One region of the Enterobacter sp. C3_dUdeg genome, then DNA from elsewhere that is predicted to be linked to it. Evidence: predicted binding sites of a transcription regulator. Region 1 holds the regulator's gene; the other holds the start of a gene.
The links. Region 1 encodes LexA, which represses DNA repair genes until DNA is damaged. Its sites were predicted from a motif close to TNCTGTATGTACATACAGNA; they were not measured.

Region 1 (7,255 bases):
CACGTTAACGACGCGGGCTTCTGGCTGTTCGGTAAATTTACCGGCGCCACCGAAGCGCAAACCCTGAAAACCTGGACGCTGATGGAAACCATCCTTGGCACGACGGGCGCCATTGTCGGGATGATTGCTTTCACACTGCTGAGCTGAATGCGGTGATTTAACAAGGCTCAAAAATAAGGCCCGGTAGCGTTAACGCTTACCGGGCCTTTATATTATGCAGAACGCCAGGCCGGGTCAGGTGAAACCACCAACCCGGCTTTTTCACATCACTCGCCCTGCGTCGCGCTCTCGATCGTCAAACGCACATCCGACGTAATGAGTTCGGCCAGCATCTGGTACACCTTCAGCGTCTCTTCCGGCTCGGCATCTCCCGTATCGCTGATGTAGCCTTCATCACGCAGCGTCAGGACCAGAGAGCTGAAGACCGCTTTGTCGAAGAACTCCGGGGCGTTAATGCCGTGCAGAACGGACAGGCGCTGTGCCAGCGTCCGGCTCTCTTTCTCCAGCGTGCCGCGGTTGATAGACGGGTTCGCACTCAGCAGCCAGAACGTAATGGCGTAGCGCTGCAGCGTTTCGCGCGCACCGGCCGCAAGCAGTTGCAGAGTTCGGGAACGCGACGGATTGATGTGCAGCTCGTCGTTTGAGACGGTGATCAGCCCCTGACGACGCAGCTCTTCCGTCAGTTTGTCCAGTTCGCCCGCCAGCTCGTCTTTGCTCCAGCGCAGGAACAGCTCCGCTTTCAGCATCGGATAGAGCGTCTCAACGTGACGCAATAGCTCCTGACGCGAAATACGGCGATGCTGGGTGATGATAGCCGCCATGAGCGACGGCAGCATCAGCATATGGGTGATGTTGTTGCGGTAGTAGGTCATCAGCACTGCCTGCTCGCGCGGCAGAATAATGATGTCGCCGATCGTGTCCTTTTCGACTTCAAACTTGTTCATCTGCAGCGCGTGATCGATAAGCTCACTGGCGGTAGCAGAAGGCACGGTTGAATCAACGGAATACGGCACGTTGCGCATCATGTCCAGATAGCAATCCAGCTGCTCCGTGAGCTGTTCGCGGGTCAGCGAGCGCTGACGCGAAGCCAGAAGCGCCGTACAGCACAGGTTCATGGCGTTAGCCGCACCGGCGTTGTTAATACGCACCATCAGCTCGGACGCGATGCCGTTGACCGTTGGCGTCAGCCAGGCCGGACGAATCGCTTCGATAGGATCGATGGACTCGCGCCACTCGGGAACGTGATGGTTCAGATACGTCATCAGCGGCATGGGTTCGCCGAAGTTCACGTAGCCCTGACCGAGGTTGCGTAGCTTGCTCAAACCGCGCAGCATCTGCGGCAGGCTCTCTTTCTCTTTGGTCGCACCGCGCAGCTCTTTGGCGTACGTGCCCACTTCCATCACGTGCTCATAGCCAATGTAGATTGGCACCAGCGTGATTGGACGGGTTCCTCCGCGCAGCATCGCCTGAATGGTCATCGACAGCGTGCCGGTCTTCGGATCGAGCAGACGTCCGGTACGGGAACGACCGCCTTCCACGAAGTACTCCACGGAATAGCCGCGGCTGAACAGCTCGCCCAGATACTCGCGGAACACGGTGGAGTAGAGCTTGTTGCCCTTGAAGGTGCGACGGATAAAGAACGCGCCCAGGCGGCGGAAAATCGGACCTGCTGGCCAGAAATTCAGGTTGATACCGGCAGCAATGTGCGGCGGTACCAGCCCCTGGTGATAGAGCACGTAGGAAAGAAGCAGGTAGTCCATGTGGCTGCGGTGGCAGGGAACATAGACAATCTCATGGCCATCGTGCGCCAGCTGACGCACACGTTCAGCATTATGAACGTTGATGCCCTGATACAGGCGGTTCCAGGTAAAGCCGAGAATACGATCGGACAGGCGAATCATCTCGTAAGAGAAGTTCGCTGCAATCTCTTCCATCAGCGCAATGGCGTTCTGCTGGGCTTTCTCATGCGATATTTTCTTGCTGCGCGCTTCGTCTTCAACGGCGCGGGCAATCGCTTTGGAGGCCAGCAGCTTGTTGAACAGATCCTGACGCGCCGGGAGACGCGGTCCTACGGCAGCGAGGCGCTGGCGGGCGAAGTGCATACGCGCCACGCGCGCCAGTTTTTGCGCGATGATCTTGTCGGTACCGTGCTCGTCCGCCATACGACGCAGCGAAACGGAAGGGGAGAAACGCACAAAGCTGTCGCGTCCCAGCCAGGAGACCGCGAAGAACTTCTGGATGCCGTTAAGCATGCGCAGCGGCGGATTCTCTTCACCTTTTTCACGGCCCGGACGACGACCAAACATCACCGATACCGGCACCATCTGCACATCCAGATCGGGGTTGCTGCGGTGCAGGTCAAGATAGTCGTGGAACAGCTTGATGGACTCTTCTTTTGGCGTGTAGTAGGTAAACACGCGCGGTCCACCGTGAATGAACACGTAGCGCGGCAGCAGCGTACCGTCAACTTCAAGCGGTTCAAGCGGGTCCGGTAAGTCATGCGCCAGACACTGGGCGCGAAGCGTCAGTAAGTCTGCCTTCGAGTTATAAGGCAAAACGTACATAATAGGACGCGAGGTATCGAGCCCCAATTCCAGCGCGGGTTCTGCTGGGATAGACTTGCTTTTTACCAGGATGCTTAATGGTAAATTAAGTAATTTGTAGTAAATTCGTGGCCAGCCGGACATAAACGATGTAAAGCCTCTGGTTAATAATGCAATTGCGGCGCAAGGATAACAGAAAGCGCGCAAAATTTCTGTTGTTACCCGTCATACTTCAGGCTGTAGCGAAACGCGCTACAGTTCCTGTTACTGACGCTTTTTTTCATAAAAGGTTCTTTTAATGGCCAATAATACCACTGGGTTAACGCGTATCATCAAAGCCGCCGGCTATTCATGGAAAGGTTTCCGTGCCGCGTGGATCAACGAAGCCGCCTTTCGCCAGGAGGGCGTCGCCGCTATCATCGCGGTGATCATCGCCTGTTTCCTTGATGTTGATGCTATTACCCGCGTACTTCTAATCGGTTCCGTGCTTCTGGTGATGATAGTGGAAATTCTTAATAGCGCTATTGAAGCCGTTGTTGATCGCATTGGTTCAGATTTCCACGAGCTTTCTGGCCGCGCAAAAGACATGGGCTCTGCTGCCGTGTTGCTGGCGATTATCACTGCCGTTATCACCTGGGTCACGCTGCTTTGGTCACATTTCCGATGAGCCTCGAGGAATAATTAAGTCCCTGGTTTTTTGTGCAGTTTTTGGTTCCAAAATCGCCTTTGACTGTATATACTCACAGCATAACTGTATATACACCCAGGGGGCGGAATGAAAGCGTTAACGACCAGGCAGCAAGAGGTGTTTGATCTCATCCGGGATCATATCGGCCAGACGGGTATGCCACCCACGCGTGCGGAAATCGCGCAGCGTCTGGGCTTCCGTTCTCCGAATGCTGCCGAAGAACACCTGAAAGCGCTGGCGCGTAAAGGCGTGATTGAGATTGTTTCAGGCGCGTCACGCGGTATCCGCCTGCTGGTGGAAGAAGAGACGGGCATTCCGCTGATAGGCCGTGTTGCCGCCGGTGAGCCTTTACTGGCACAGCAACATATTGAAGGCCACTACCAGGTCGATCCTGGCATGTTCAAACCGAGCGCAGATTTCCTGCTGCGCGTTAGCGGTATGTCGATGAAAGACATCGGTATTCTTGATGGCGATCTGCTTGCGGTGCACAAAACGCAGGATGTGCGTAACGGCCAGGTAGTTGTCGCGCGCATTGATGATGAAGTTACCGTCAAGCGTCTGAAAAAACAGGGTAACACCGTTCAGCTGCTGCCTGAAAACAACGAGTTCTCCCCGATTGTGGTCGATCTCCGCGAACACAACTTCTCTATCGAAGGACTGGCGGTTGGGGTCATTCGCAACGGTGAATGGCTGTAATCTCTTCCTGACAGGCTATGGCGCCGCTGTAGCCTGCTTCATTCTCCACTCCCGGTATTTTTCATGTCACTGCTGACGGAATCAGATAAGGCATTGTGGCGTCTCGCTCTGCCGATGATTTTTTCCAATATCACCGTGCCCTTGCTGGGGCTGGTCGATACTGCCGTTATTGGTCATCTTGATTCGCCTGTTTATCTTGGCGGCGTGGCGATTGGCGCAACGGCAACCAGCTTCCTGTTTATGCTGCTGCTCTTTTTGCGCATGAGCACCACCGGACTCACGGCACAGGCTTATGGTGCAAAAGATCCGCTGCGTCTGGCGCGCGCGCTGGTCCAGCCGCTGATCCTTGCGCTTGGCGCGGGAGTGTTAATCGTTTTATTACGTACGCCCCTGATCGACCTTGCGCTCCATGTTGTTGGCGGCAGCGAGGCGGTACTGGCGCAGGCGCGACGTTTCCTTGAAATTCGCTGGCTCAGCGCGCCCGCCTCGCTGGCAAACCTGGTTCTGCTGGGGTGGCTACTGGGCGTTCAGTACGCCCGTGCGCCAGTGATTTTGCTGGTGGTAGGCAACCTTCTCAACATTGTGCTGGATGTCTGGCTGGTAATGGGCCTGAATATGAACGTGCAGGGCGCGGCGCTGGCGACGGCGATTGCCGAATACGGAACCTTGATTATCGGTCTGTGGATGGTCTGGCGCGTGCTGGCGATGCGCGGGATCTCCCTGGCGCTGCTCAAAACCGCATGGCGCGGCAATATCCGTAGGCTGCTGGCGCTCAATCGTGACATCATGCTGCGCTCGCTGCTGCTTCAGCTCTGCTTCGGCGCGCTGACGGTTTTCGGGGTCCGACTGGGGCCAGAAATCGTCGCGGTCAACGCGGTATTGATGACGCTGCTGACCTTTACCGCCTACGCGCTGGACGGATTTGCCTATGCGGTAGAAGCGCATTCCGGGCAGGCGTACGGGGCGCGCGAAAGCGAGCAGCTTAGGGACGTCTGGCGGGCAGCCTGCCGCCAGTCTGGGCTGGTGGCGCTGGCGTTTGGCCTGGTTTACGCCTGCTTTGGTGAGCAAATTGTCGCGTTGCTTACGTCTCTTCCTGCGCTGCGCGAGCTGGCGAGTCACTATCTCATCTGGCAAGTCATCTTACCGGTGGTCGGCGTCTGGTGTTATCTGCTGGACGGCATGTTCATTGGTGCGACGCGCGGAGCGGAAATGCGTAACAGCATGGCGGTCGCGGCGGCCGGGTTTGGTCTGACGCTGCTGACGCTTCCCTGGCTGGGTAATCACGGTTTGTGGCTGGCCCTGGCCGTTTTCCTCTCGCTGCGAGGGATATCGCTGGCTTTTATCTGGCACCGCCACTGGCAAAACGATACCTGGTTCCCTTCACGTCACGATATATCGTGACGGTTAAAGATTCCGAATATGAAATCAACTGCCGAATCCTTAACTACAATAATTATCACGTCCAGCAGAAAAGAACGTAACGGACGTTACGACCCGACGCTTAACTAAGAGGACACGATGATGAATAAAGACGAAATCGGCGGCAACTGGAAGCAGTTCAAAGGTAAAGCGAAAGAACAGTGGGGTAAGCTGACCGATGACGATATGACCGTCATTGAAGGTAAACGCGATCAGCTTGTCGGTAAAATCCAGGAGCGTTACGGCTACGCGAAAGACCAGGCGGAAAGAGAAGTGGGCGACTGGGAAAAACGCAACGACTACCGCTGGTAACCGGGCTATACCCGCAAGTACAAGGAAGTACACCCTGAGGGCGGCCATGAGCCGCCTTTTCTTTTGCCGTTAACGCGGTTTTTTCTTCACAAGAATAGAGTGGTCGTGCTGACACGCGTCCTGATGACGGCAGGCTTCCACTTCCACGCAGGCAGAGCACAGTCCGTGCGCTTCAATCACGTTATGACGCAGGGCAAAACCCATTTTCGCCGCCAGCGTATGCATAATATCTTCCACGCCTTCCGCAGCCTCTTCTTTCACCACGCCGCAGCGGTCGCAGATAAACATCGCCGATGTATGGGTGGGCTGATCGAACAGATGGCACAACACATAGCTGTTTGTGGACTCAACTTTGTGCACGAATCCTTGTACCAGCAGGAAATCCAGGGCGCGATACACGGTCGGAGGTTTCGCCTGCGGCTCGCTTTCGCGGAGCAGGTCCAGCAGATCGTAGGCGCTGATAGCACCCTGCTGCAGGCTCATCAGACGTAAGACTTCAAGGCGCTGCGGAGTCAGGCGCACATTGCGTTGCGAACACAGCTTTTCGGCCTGCGCTAACAGCTCTTTTGTGGACTTATCCATTTAGCACCCCGGATGTTATAGGACGGAAACCCCTACTTTATCATGTTCTGGTAAAAACGCCGAGATCCGCCAGTCTGTGCTATACCTGACCCATTGCAAACCGGGAAATAAACAATGAAAAAACCTGACTGTATTCGACACTGGCGCGACGTTGAAGGCGCGGATGATTCGACCTATCCAGATAGCGATGAGCGTTTTTCTATCGGCGCCCCGTTGGCTCGCAAGCTTGGGCTCGGGCGCATTGGTATCCATCACGAGCGTTTACCGCCCGGGCGCAGGACGTCCTATCCGCACGCGGAAAGCGATGAAGAAGAGTTCGTTTATGTGCTCGAAGGTCATCCAGAAGCGTGGATCAATGGCTATTTATGGAAACTTGAACCGGGCGACAGCGTGGGGTTTCCTGCCGGAACCGGTATCTGCCACACCTTTATCAACAACACGGACGAAGAGGTGCGGTTACTGGTCGTTGGCGAGGCCAACAAAAAGCACAACCGCATCTACTATCCGCTCAACCCCGTGTATGCCGCTACCCGTGAGGATCGCTGGGTAGACCACCCGCCCCAGTTTTTTGGACCGCATGATGGAAAACCTGGGAAAAAATAATTTCCTCTTCTATAAATATTGAGGGCCGTCACAAAATATAACAGGCCGTAAGGGAGTTTTACTTAGGGATAGAAATAGCGGGTCTTTTACTACTTATTCACAGCAATAGTTCGTTCCTGTTTGGGTGATAACAGACAGGGGTTATTTCATAACAGACTATAACGGGCATACTGTGAAAAAAAATTTTAAATTTTCGGTGGTTAGTATCGCTGTTTCCTTGTTTATGGCAAATCAGGCGGGAGCAGCCAATACCTGGACAGAATCACGTAGCGACGCAATGGGTGGCACTGGCGTTGCCTCCGGGAGCTATGGTAGCGGGGCGTTAATCAACCCCGCGTTGCTGGCAAAGGCAAAACCGGACGATGATGTGACGGTCATTTTGCCGTCCGTTGGCGTACAGGTGACGGATGAG
Region 2 (7,255 bases), on a different contig from region 1:
ACCAGCTCACCAATACGCGGCAGCACGTGGAAGGAATAGGCGTCGTAGGCTTTGCTCAGCGGCTCAATGATCGGTTTAGAGAACTCGAGCACCAGCAGACGTCCACCCGGCTTCAGCACGCGGTACATAGAGCGCAGCGCTTTTTCTTTATCGGTCACGTTACGCAGACCGAAAGAGATCGTGATGCAGTCAAAGGTATTGTCCGGGAATGGCAGCGCTTCGGCGTTTGCCTGCACATACTCCACATTCCCCACCACGCCGATGTTACGCAGCTTTTCGCGTCCCATTTTCAGCATGGAGTCATTAATATCGGCGAGAACTACGCGACCGGTTTCGCCCACCAGACGGGAGAATTTGGCGGTTAAATCGCCCGTGCCGCCGGCTAAATCCAGCACCGTTTGTCCACGACGTACGCCGCTGCAGTCAATGGTGAAGCGCTTCCACAAGCGATGAATGCCGAACGACATCAGGTCATTCATCACATCGTACTTCGCCGCCACGGAATGAAATACGTGGGCCACCATGTCAGCTTTCTGCGCTTTGGCGACAGTCTGAAAGCCAAAGTGCGTTGTGTCTTGTGAATCGTCAGCCATCTCAGAGCCTGCTTATCAGTAAAATGTTCGTGAAGTGTAACAGATTGGGCGCGTTTGCCCTACGTTTCAACCACCGTGAATGAAACGCGCAGGAGTCTCGTCTGGTGACAAATCCGCCGCTAACGTGGTGTCTTCACTGTTTGTCTTTTGTTCGTTCGCACCTTCTCGCAGGCGAAATTCGTCGTCCTGGGCGGTGGCCTGTTCGACCAATTCCGGATTAATCTCGCGTTTAACCTCAACCCCCAGGCTGCGGAATGATTCAGCCTGTGCCAGCAGATTGCCGCGTCCGGAGGCGAGTTTTTTCATCGCCTGGCGGTAGTTATCCTGCGCACGATCCAGGCTCTGCCCGACTGAAGACATGTCGTCCACGAAGAGGCGCATTTTGTCGTACAGCTTGCTGGCACGATCGGCAATCTGCTGCGCGTTGCGGCTCTGGTGCTCATAGCGCCACAGGTTCGCAATGGTGCGTAACGCCACCAGCAGCGTGGTGGGGCTGACCAGCATAATGTTATTTTTGAGCGCTTCGGTGATAAGTTCAGGCTGTCTGTCGAGTGCCAGCAGGAACGCGGGTTCTACCGGGATGAACATCAGAACATAGTCCAGCGAGCGCAAACCCGGCAGCTGCTGGTAGTCTTTTCTGCCAAGCAGGCGAATATGATTACGTACGGAGGCAATGTGCTCCTGCAGCGCAGACTCGCGGGTGTAGTCATCGTCCGCATTAAAGTAGCGTTCATACGCCACCAGCGTCATTTTGGCGTCAATCACCACATCTTTACCCTGCGGCAGCCGCACGATGACATCCGGCTGCATACGCGAGCGGGCATCGTTTTCGATACTCACCTGCGTTTCGTACTCGTATCCTTCGCGCAGACCAGAGGCCTCAAGCACGCGGGTCAGCACCACTTCTCCCCAGTTGCCCTGGGTTTTGTTATCCCCTTTCAGCGCGCGGGTCAGGTTGACCGCTTCCTGCGCCATTTGCGCATTCAGCTGCTGAAGATTGCGAATCTCATGCGCCAGCGTGTGTCGCTCGCGGGCTTCCTGACCAAAGCTGTCCTGCACCTGACGGCGAAAACCGTCCAGCTGTTCGCGCAGCGGCGTCAGCAGGCTGTTCAGGCTCTGGCGGTTCTGTTCGTCAACGCGGCGGTTGCTGTGCTCAAAAATTCGGTTGGCGAGGTTCTCAAACTGTTCGCTGAGGCGCTGCTCGCTGTTGATCATCTGGCGGATTTTGTCTTCCGCATGCAGCTGGGTGGATTCAAGGCGGGTAGTGACTTCGCGGAGATCGGCCTCCAGCGAGGTGTTAATGTCTCGCAGGTTACGCAGCTCGTTGTTGAGCAGTTCGCACTCGTCGCGCCAGTGTTCGCTCAAAGCAAGCTGCTGTTTTGTCGCGCTTAAATCGGCGACCATCTCTTCTCGCTCGGCCAGCTGGTCGGCCTTCTGCTGTGCATGCTGGTAGCTGGAAATTAGCCAGCCAACCCCTAAGCCCACCAGCGCAATCACCGCGTAAATCAGGATTGAGATATCCACAATGCCCCCTGCATCAACGTATTACCCGCACAAAATAGAATTGTGCTGTATAAACGTCCAGTTTGAAAGGGTTTTCCTGCGAGGCGCTACGCAAAAAATAAAGGCCGAACGCGTCGGCCTTTGATTTCAGAAGAGAGGATTAGATCAGGCGACGCGCTGCTTCCACCACGATTTTCACTGCATGACTTTCGGTCTGCTTCATGGTTTCGGCGTTCGGGATCTCCTGCTGGGTGCGGTTGACGATCACGCCCGCCACCATACCGGCACGCAGACCCTGGCTTGCGCACATGGTCAGCAGCGTTGCGGATTCCATTTCGTAGTTCATCACGCCCATGGACTGCCACTCTTCCATTGAGCCTTTGAAACGGCTAACCACGCGGCCTGAGAAGGTGTCGTAACGCTCCTGGCCCGGGTAGAAGGTGTCGGAAGAGGCGGTGACGCCCACGTGGGTGGTTGCGCCCACGGATTTCGCGGCTTCAACCAGCGCGGTGGTGCATTCGAAATCAGCCACTGCCGGGAATTCCATCGGTGCAAAGTGCAGGCTTGCGCCGTCCAGACGAACGGACGCGGTCGTGACCAGCACGTCGCCGACGTTGATGTGCGGCTGGATAGCGCCGGTGGTGCCGATACGCAGGAAAGTACGGATGCCCAGCTGTGCCAGCTCTTCAACAGCAATAGACGTAGACGGACCACCGATACCGGTAGAGCACACGATCACCGCTTTGCCATCCAGCTCTGCGCGCCAGGTGGTGAACTCACGATGGGCAGCCAGCTTGACCGGCTTATCCATCAGCGCGGCGATCTTTTCCACACGCTCAGGATCGCCAGGGACGATAGCGAGCGTAGCCCCTTGTAAATCGTTTTTGGTGAGGCCGAGATGAAAAACATCAGACTTAGACATAGGTGACTCCTCTGTGGGTCGGTTAGTCAGAAGAAGTAAAACGGTACTTTACAGAAGCAGTAAGCATATTTTCGTGACACACCTCACCATGAATGAAAATTATTACATTGAATTTCCATAAAAAAGTGATTCACATCACATTAACAAGTTATAACGCCAGGTGCTGCACAAAAGATAGACCGTTTAAGGCACTGTGAGTTGTTAACCTGGTGTCTATATTTACCTTTGCGCTAACTCATTGGTACGGAGAATGCCATGACTGAAAAAACCGGTTTTGCACCTGCTGCGGCCCCACATGCTTCAACCATCGTGTCGACGCCAGAAGCGGCAATTACCGCGGGCGAGACCTCCATTCCCTCGCAGGGGGAGAATATGCCTGCTTATCACGCACGGCCAAAATCAGCAGACGGTCCGCTGCCCATCGTGATTGTGATTCAGGAGATATTTGGTGTTCACGAACACATTCGCGACCTCTGCCGCCGACTGGCGCTGGAAGGGTATCTGGCCGTTGCGCCAGAGCTCTACTTCCGTCAGGGCGATCCGAACGACTACAGCGATATTCCAACACTGCTCAGCAACCTGGTGAGCAAAGTCCCGGACGCGCAGGTGCTGGCCGATCTCGACCACGTCGCCAGCTGGGCGGCGCGCAACGGCGGCGATCCGCATCGTCTGCTGGTCACGGGTTTCTGCTGGGGTGGACGCATTAGCTGGCTGTATGCCGCGCATAACCCGCAGCTCAAAGCCGCTGTCGCCTGGTACGGCAAACTGGTGGGTGAGAAAACGCTGAATTCACCGAAACATCCCGTCGATATCGCCACGGAGCTAAACGCCCCCGTGTTAGGGCTTTACGGCGGTCAGGACACCGGTATTTCTCTGGATTCGGTAGAGACCATGCGCCATGCGCTCCGTGCGGCCAATGCGAAGGCAGAGATCGTGGTGTATCCGGATGCCGGGCACGCGTTTAACGCCGATTATCGTCCGAGCTATCACGCAGAATCAGCCAAAGATGGCTGGCAAAGAATGCTGGCGTGGTTTAGCCAGTACGGCGGTAAGAAAGCGTAATAAAAAAAGCCCGGTGGCGGCTATGCCTTACCGGGCCTACGCATCATCAAGCCTGACGCAAGTTTTGCGCCGCCTTCACCATGTTCGCCAGCGCCGCGCGCGTCTCCGGCCAGCCGCGGGTTTTCAGTCCGCAGTCCGGGTTCACCCACAGGCGCTCTGCCGGAATGCGCTGGGCCGCTTTTTTCAGCAGGGCTTCAATCCACTCCACGCTCGGCACGTTCGGGGAGTGAATGTCGTACACGCCCGGCCCGATTTCATTCGGGTAGTCGAACTCTTCAAACGACTCCAGCAGCTCCATGTCTGAACGCGAGGTCTCGATGGTGATCACGTCGGCATCCAGCGCGGCAATCGAATCCATGATGTCGTTGAATTCGCAGTAACACATGTGGGTGTGGATCTGGGTGTCGTCCTTCGCCACCGCGGCGTTGATGCGGAACGCCTCCACGCCCCACTGCAGGTAGGCATCCCAGTCGCTGCGGCGCAGCGGCAAGCCTTCGCGCAGGGCCGGTTCGTCAATCTGAATAATGCCAATGCCTGCCGCTTCCAGATCCGCCACCTCATCACGCAGCGCCAGGGCGATCTGTTTGGCAATGGTTTCACGAGTCACGTCTTCACGCGGGAACGACCAGCAGAGAATGGTCACCGGACCGGTGAGCATCCCTTTTACCGGCTTGTCGGTCAGGGACTGGGCATACTTCGCCCACTCCACGGTGATCGCTTCCGGGCGGCTGACGTCACCGATAACCACCGGCGGCTTCACGCAGCGTGAGCCGTAGCTCTGCACCCAGCCGTTCTGGGTAAAGACAAAGCCGTCCAGGTGCTCACCGAAGTATTCCACCATGTCGTTACGCTCGGCCTCGCCGTGCACCAGCACGTCCAGCCCCAGGCGTTCCTGCTCGATAATCGCCTGCTTGATGTGTTCCGCGATGCCGGTGCGGTAGTGATTCGCATCCAGATTGCCCTTTTTAAAGTCCAGGCGCAGGCCGCGGATCTCCGTAGTTTGCGGGAAAGAACCGATCGTCGTTGTTGGCCACGCGGGCAGATTGAAGCGGGCGCGCTGCGCTTCGGCGCGCACCTCGTACGGGCTCTGCCGCTGGCTGTCCCGGGCGGTGATGGCCGCCAGGCGTTTTTCCACCGCCGGGTTGTGCACGCGCGCCGAGTGACGGCGCGCCTGGGTCGGCGCGCTCCATTCGGTAATCGCCGCCGTGTCGCCGCTGTTCAGCGCGTCGCGCAGCAGCGTCAGCTCTTCACATTTTTGCAGGGCGAAAGCAAACCAGCTTTTCACCTCGGCATCCAGACGGGTCTCTACGCTCAGATCGATCGGGCTGTGCAGCAGCGAACAGGACGAGGCCACCCACAGCTCACGTTTGCCGACGATGTCTTTGATTTGCGCGTATTTCTCGGTGAGATCGGCGCGCCAGACGTTACGGCCGTTGATCAGCCCGGCAGAGAGCAGCCAGTCCGCTGGCAAACGCTTGTGCAGCTCCGCCACATCATCTTTACCGTGTACGAGGTCAACGTGCAGGCCCTGGACCGGCAGCGCGGTAATGGTCTTCAGGTTCGGCGTCACGCCTTCAAAATAGGTCGTCAGCAGGAGTTTTACCTGACCGGTGAGCGCGTCATACGCCGGTTTGAAGGCATCGAGCCAATCCTGCGGCAGCTCAAGCACCAGCGCCGGTTCGTCGATTTGCACCCACTGAATGCCGCGTTTGCCCAGCTCACTCAGTACCTGTTTGTAGACCGGCAGAATATCCTTCAGCAGGCTGAGTCGGTCAAACGGCTCGCCCTTTACTTTGCCCAGCCACAGGTACGTTACCGGCCCGAGCAGCACCGGCTTCACCTGGTGGCCCAGCGCCAGCGCTTCATCCACTTCGTCCAGAAGCTGCGTCCAGGCCAGCCTGAACTGCTGACCTTTGACGAACTCCGGCACCATATAGTGATAGTTGGTGTTAAACCACTTGGTCATTTCCGCCGCTGCCGCTGGCTCACCCGTCGGCGCGCGGCCACGGCCGATGCGGAACAGGGTATCGATATCTACCGATCCATCTTTGTTCTGATGACGAGCCGGCACGTTGCCAAGCAGCAGGCTGGTCGTCAGAACATGGTCGTACCAGGCGAAATCGCCCACCGGCAGCAGGTCAATGCCCGCCTGTTTTTGCTGATCCCAGTGGCGGGCGCGCAGCTCGCGTCCTGCCGCCAGCAGTTCTTCACGGGTGGCATTACCCGCCCAGTAGCTTTCTTGCGCTTTTTTCAGCTCGCGACGCAGGCCGACGCGAGGGAAACCGAGAGTGTGATTGCGGATTGTCATGGTGTGCCCCTTGTGAAATTCGTTATTTAGACGTCCAGATGTTTACACTTCTATAATTGGCAGGTACTGTATATTCCTCAAGCGCAATATGTTCATGGCGAAGTGAAGGACTTTCATGATCGAGATTAAACACCTGAAAACGCTACAAGCGTTGCGGAACTGCGGTTCGCTCGCGGCGGCTGCGGCCACGCTGCACCAGACCCAGTCCGCCCTTTCTCACCAGTTCAGCGATCTGGAACAACGCCTCGGCTTCCGTCTTTTTGTGCGTAAGAGCCAGCCGCTACGCTTTACGCCGCAGGGTGAAATTCTTCTTCAGCTGGCGAATCAGGTACTGCCGCAAATCGCGAGCGCGCTGCAGGCGTGTAACGAACCGCAGCAGACCAAACTGCGCATCGCCATTGAGTGCCACAGCTGTATTCAGTGGCTGACCCCCGCGCTTGAAAACTTCCGCCAGAAGTGGCCGCAGGTGGAGATGGACTTCAAATCCGGTGTGACCTTTGACCCGCAGCCGTCGCTGCAGCAGGGCGAGCTGGATCTGGTCATGACCTCTGACATCCTGCCGCGCAGCGGCCTGCACTATTCGCCGATGTTTGATTATGAAGTGCGCCTGGTGCTGGCGCCGGACCACCCGCTGGCCGCCAAAACGCGCGTCACGCCGGAAGACCTGGCGACAGAAACGCTGCTGATTTATCCGGTGCAGCGCAGCCGCCTGGATATCTGGCGCCACTTCCTGCAGCCGGCAGGCATTAGCCCGCAGCTGAAAAGCGTGGATAACACCCTGCTGCTGATTCAGATGGTGGCGGCCAGAATGGGTATCGCGGCGCTGCCGCACTGGGTGGTGGAGAGTTTTGAACGCCAGGGTCTGGT

Region 2: rmuC (DNA recombination protein RmuC) is a predicted target of LexA. The motif match lies at 2,161-2,180, and genes of this name have one in related genera.

Annotation. Positions count from the first base shown of each region.
Region 1 is NZ_BAAKFX010000010.1:68,117-75,371, reverse strand. It holds gene gntU (gluconate transporter) at 1-147, shown strand, start outside; gene plsB (glycerol-3-phosphate 1-O-acyltransferase PlsB) at 267-2,687, opposite strand; gene AC27FC_RS18675 (diacylglycerol kinase) at 2,842-3,210, shown strand; gene lexA (transcriptional repressor LexA) at 3,319-3,927, shown strand; gene dinF (MATE family efflux transporter DinF) at 3,991-5,328, shown strand; gene AC27FC_RS18660 (CsbD family protein) at 5,449-5,658, shown strand; gene zur (zinc uptake transcriptional repressor Zur) at 5,728-6,240, opposite strand; gene AC27FC_RS18650 (cupin domain-containing protein) at 6,355-6,843, shown strand; gene AC27FC_RS18645 (conjugal transfer protein TraF) at 7,016-7,255, shown strand, end outside.
Region 2 is NZ_BAAKFX010000017.1:15,644-22,898, forward strand. It holds gene ubiE (bifunctional demethylmenaquinone methyltransferase/2-methoxy-6-polyprenyl-1,4-benzoquinol methylase UbiE) at 1-593, opposite strand, end outside; gene rmuC (DNA recombination protein RmuC) at 660-2,117, opposite strand; gene udp (uridine phosphorylase) at 2,257-3,018, opposite strand; gene AC27FC_RS22175 (dienelactone hydrolase family protein) at 3,274-4,080, shown strand; gene metE (5-methyltetrahydropteroyltriglutamate--homocysteine S-methyltransferase) at 4,127-6,388, opposite strand; gene metR (HTH-type transcriptional regulator MetR) at 6,504-7,255, shown strand, end outside.